Regions from separate parts of the Paenibacillus sp. Marseille-Q9583 genome, predicted to be linked through region 1. Evidence: predicted binding sites of a transcription regulator. Region 1 holds the regulator's gene; the other holds the start of a gene.

Evidence for each region. The regulator CtsR, encoded in region 1, represses protease genes until heat stress. The targets are predictions, from matches to a motif close to ATGGTCAATAAAGGTCAAACA.
Region 2: clpP (ATP-dependent Clp endopeptidase proteolytic subunit ClpP) is a predicted target of CtsR. The motif match lies at 1,334-1,354, and genes of this name have one in related genera.

What each region holds. Positions count from the first base shown of each region.
Region 1 is NZ_CDRJTB010000032.1:1,131-3,602, forward strand. Features, by position in the region: gene ACWNM1_RS15770 (GNAT family N-acetyltransferase) at 1-461, shown strand, start outside; gene ACWNM1_RS15775 (CtsR family transcriptional regulator) at 849-1,310, shown strand; gene ACWNM1_RS15780 (UvrB/UvrC motif-containing protein) at 1,341-1,865, shown strand; gene ACWNM1_RS15785 (protein arginine kinase) at 1,894-2,472, shown strand, end outside.
Region 2 is NZ_CDRJTB010000057.1:6,769-9,240, reverse strand. Features, by position in the region: gene ACWNM1_RS22185 (GDSL-type esterase/lipase family protein) at 1-556, shown strand, start outside; gene clpP (ATP-dependent Clp endopeptidase proteolytic subunit ClpP) at 651-1,247, opposite strand; tRNA gene ACWNM1_RS22175 (tRNA-Arg) at 1,441-1,515, opposite strand; gene ACWNM1_RS22170 (sugar-binding transcriptional regulator) at 1,949-2,472, shown strand, end outside.

The DNA of each region.
Region 1 (2,472 bases):
ACCATGATTCGATGGTGACCGGTGCATCCTTAAAGCTGGTGCCTTCGGATGATATGTTACCTTTCTTGCTGCCAGATCCACGTATAGGACAAGAGAATTATCCTTATTTTATGGGGCGGATTGTTAATGCCAAGTCATTCATTGAAACTTACACCTTCAGAGGAAACAGTAGTCAAAAGAAGCAGCTTATATATATCGAAGATAAGTATGCAGCTTGGAATGATGGGTTATGGGCATGGAATATCTCTAATGAGGGCTCGGCTACTTTGACACGAGTGGAAGGGGAACGGGCGGAAGCAGACTTGAGCTGTGATATAGGCACTTTGACGGCCTTGATGCTTGGATACAAACGACCAACAGAGATGGCTCGTTATGGAAGTGTCTCTGGCCACGCAGCAGCACTGGAATGGTTTGAAGAAATTATTCCACAAGCACAGACAGCTTTATTTGATCATTTTTAAAAATATAAGAAAGTATAAGTTTCACGCTATACATTATCCTTATATTTCTCGCATAAACGCTTATCGTCCTAATAAGGATACCGAAGGCGTTTATTCTTGACAAAAATTAGGCTCTCCCCTTCGAAAGAAGTTGGGAGAGTTCTTTATTTCCGAATACATTCGCTGAAAAAAGTGAAAAATAAGAGAATCCACTTGGAATTAGCACAGAATATGTTATAATATTAAAAAGTCAAAGAAAGTCAAAGTCAACGAAGCTTAATGACAGCGATCCGATCCTTTGAACACGTGGGATTATCCACAAATGTTTAAGTTCAATTAAAGACCATTGTCATTATGAATGCAAGTTGCAATCGGTATTATAAAGATTTAAGCACTGGAGGATGAGTGATGCGCAATATCTCTGATATTATCGAACAATATCTGAAGAATATTTTGCATGAAAGTCCCGAAGGTACGGTGGAAATCCAGCGAAATGACCTGGCGGACCAGTTCTCATGCGTACCGTCACAGATCAATTATGTCATCAGTACACGCTTTACTCTGGAAAAAGGTTATGTGGTGGAAAGTAAGCGTGGTGGCGGGGGATATATTCGTATTCAACGTTTTGAATTACCACCAAACGTGGCACTGCATGCCCATTTAAACCATACTATAGGTGGCGGGATTGATCAGAACGCTGCTGAAGGGCTGATTTATCAGCTGGAGGAAGCTGGTTTTCTAAGTAAGCGTGAAGCGTGCCTTATGCGCGCTGCTGTTTCTCGGGAATGCCTAACGGTTAAGATTCCATACCGGGATGAGATTCGTGCCAAGATTATGAAGGCGATGTTAATCTCTTTGTTAGGCAAATAATTGTCAACCATAAGGGAGGGGCTTTCGCTTATGCAATGCCAGGAATGTGGCGTCAAGCCGGCAACACTCCACTTCACTAAGATCGTGAATGGAGAGAAGACGGAGTTTCATATCTGCGAGAGCTGTGCACGGGAGAAGGGTGAACTCATTCCCGGAACGGCTGGAGGATTCTCTATTCACAGTCTGCTCTCAGGTCTGCTTGATCTTGAAGGTGCCGGCAAGGAGAAGTCGGCTGCAACGAAGACAACGCAGAGTCTGCAATGTGAGAATTGTGGGATGACTTACTCCCAGTTTAGCAAATTAGGCCGTTTTGGCTGTAGCTCCTGTTATGAATATTTTAACAGCGCACTGGACCCGCTTTTTAAGCGAGTGCACGGCAGTACTTCACATGTAGGTAAGATTCCGAAACGTGCAGGAGCTCAGATTGTGTTTAGACGCCAAATTGATGAACTCAAGCAGGAATTACAGCAAAGTATTACACAAGAAGAATTCGAGAAAGCAGCGGAGCTGCGAGATCAGATTCGTAAACTTGAAAAAGAAATAGCACAAGAGTAAAGTCTTTGATATATAGGGGGGATATGACATGTCAAGTCTCCGATTTACTGAACAAGCGCTTAGTGATTGGATGCGTTCTGGAGGTAGTCACTCCGAGATTGTAATTAGCAGTCGTATGCGTATTGCCCGTAATCTAGAGCATCTTCCGTTCCCAATGCTGGCTTCCTTAGAGCAATCGGAAGAAGTATTAGAGCTACTGGCTCCTGTGTTTCATGAGGAAGCAGCTGCAGATTTCGGATCTTTTCAACTCCTAAAGCTTGATGAAGTGAATGAACTGGACAAAAAGGTACTGGTTGAGAAGCATCTAATCAGTCCTAACTTGGCTAATGATTCGCGCAGTGCGGCTGTCTTATTAAATGAAGATGAGTCGGTCAGTATCATGATTAACGAAGAGGACCATCTGCGAATCCAATGTCTGTTTCCTGGTCTTCAGGTCAGAGAAGCATGGGAACGTGCGACGGCGATCGATGACATATTCGAGGCAGCTGTTAATTACGCTTTTGATGATAAAAGAGGATATTTGACTAGTTGTCCCACCAATGTTGGTACTGGGCTTCGTGCCTCGGTAATGCTGCATCTACCAGCGCTTGTAATGACTCATCAGATC
Region 2 (2,472 bases), on a different contig from region 1:
CCGTAAAATGGCGGAAGGGAGACTGCGTTCTAATGTAGCCTCTACGAATTTGGGCGTGAATGGATTGACTACTTCTGAACTGGAACAGCGGCTACGGGGGAGTGCAATGACTCGCGAAGCCATTCGAGCAGCCGACATCATCACTCTATCCATCGGTGGCAACGATTTAATCCATGCTGCGAAGGCTGCTGCTAGACAACCTGAAAATTTATCTAAAGAGCTGCGAAGATCATTGCAAGAATGCAAGCAAAATTTTGCTGCAATTATGAGTATCCTCTTCCAATTGAAGACGGGAACGCGTAGACCTTTTATCATTCGGATTGTGGGACTATATAATCCTTATCCTCAGGTAGTGGGTGCTACAGAGTGGGTGCGGCAGTTTAACCGCTATGCCTCACAGTACAGTAACCGAGTATGTGGGTTTGCTTCTATCTATAGTGAGTTTGCAGGAAATGAGAGAGGGCTATTATCGATTGACCACTTACATCCGAATGGCCGAGGCTACCGTGTGATTGCTGAGAAACTCGATGCGCTTGGATATGGTGGCTTGATTTAATTGAGATTCGTATGAAGTGGTGCCCTGAAAAGTAAAGAGGCTGTGCGCTAACCATCAAGTGGATAGGCACAGCCTCTTTGTGTTGTTTTATAGCTTACACACCGCTAGGCAGTGTTTTCTCGATGACTTTATCAACGATACCGTAAGTTGCCGCATCTGCAGCAGTCATGAAGTAATCACGATCTGTATCCTTCTCAATACGTTCTAGCGGTTGACCCGTACGTTCAGCAAGAATACGATTCAACTTATCACGCAATTTGAGGATACGGCGGGCACGGATTTCAATATCCGTTGCTTGACCTTGAGCACCACCCAGAGGTTGGTGAATCATGATCTCACTGTTAGGCAGTGCGAAGCGTTTGCCTTTAGCGCCAGCGTTAAGCAGGAATGCTCCCATGGAAGCTGCCATACCTACACAGATGGTGGAAACATCCGGTTTAATGTACTGCATTGTATCAAAAATAGCCATACCTGCAGTAATGGAACCGCCGGGGCTATTCACGTAAAGGTGAATGTCCTTATCCGGATCTTCGGCAGCCAAGAACAGCATTTGTGCGATGATAGAATTGGCTACCACGTCATTAACCTCCGTTCCAAGGAAAATGATGCGGTCCTTCAGCAGGCGGGAATAGATGTCATAAGCGCGCTCACCGCGGTTGCTCTGTTCTACTACCATAGGAATATAACTCACGTGGAAAACCTCCTTGATATTGGTTCTTCAAATGTATTCATTTTTACTCTTGCCGTATTACCCACATGATAAACAAATTCAAACAAAAAGTCAAAGAAAGTCAAACTTATATTCAAAAAAAAGAGCCGACACGCGGCTCTTTGGTTAAGTAGTAGTATAGACACTACTAAATTATGTACAAAGGTGAAATTAATGGCGCGCCCGCCAAGAATCGAACTTGGATCTCAGGCTTCGGAGGCCTACGTCATATCCATTGGACCACGGGCGCAACAAAAATGATTATAATACAAATTCTGTGCAATTGCAATGGACAAGAAGAAACGACGCTATCGTCCTTTATTGACGATAGCCGTTTCTCGTAGAAATATAAGGATAATATATAAGGTGAAACTTAAAATTTCTTATATTTTTAATAATACTGTGCTCAGGCTCTATCCCTTGTCTTCAAGTTGGACAAGCATACATTGTGTTTCACTCAGCGAAAGAATCTGGATTGTTAATGACAGGTTTTTTGGAGCTGAACCTCTTTCCCAATCTTATAAATGTATAAGAAGACAAGCGCTTGAGAATTCTACTCTCGGAAGACTTGCACTTCGAGCAATATTTGGTTAGAATATGAGTGGGACTTAAAAAGTTTACCCGGGACATTTTGAGACCATGAACAAGGGAATAGAGGAAGACGAAGTTGCAGGAGTGAAAGTATGCGTAATTTATTAGATATCCAAAAGCAGCTTCTGCCTGATCTCATGGAAACCCTTAAGAGACGGTACACGATTCTTCATCAGATCATGCTGTCCGATATCATTGGACGCAGAACGCTTGCCGCTTCGCTTGATATGACTGAGCGGGTACTGCGTGCCGAGACGGATCTTCTGAAATCGCAAGGGCTCATTGAGATCGAGAGTGTTGGCATGCGCATTAGCGCTGCTGGACGTAGACTGCTTGATTTGCTAGAGCCGGTCGTTAAGAGCCTGTTTGGTCTGGATGAGCTGGAAGAGAAAATTCGGGCAACGTACGGTCTGGATAAAGTTATTGTGGTGCCGGGTGATTGTGAGTCATCGCCATTCACTAAACGTGAGCTTGGCCGAGCGGGTGCAAAAGCGCTGCTCAGTGTACTTCGTACAGATGATATAGTTGCTGTCACAGGTGGATCAACGCTTGCCGATATGGCTGATCAACTGACACCGCCGTTATCCCTTTCCTATAAGAACGCTTGGTTTGTTCC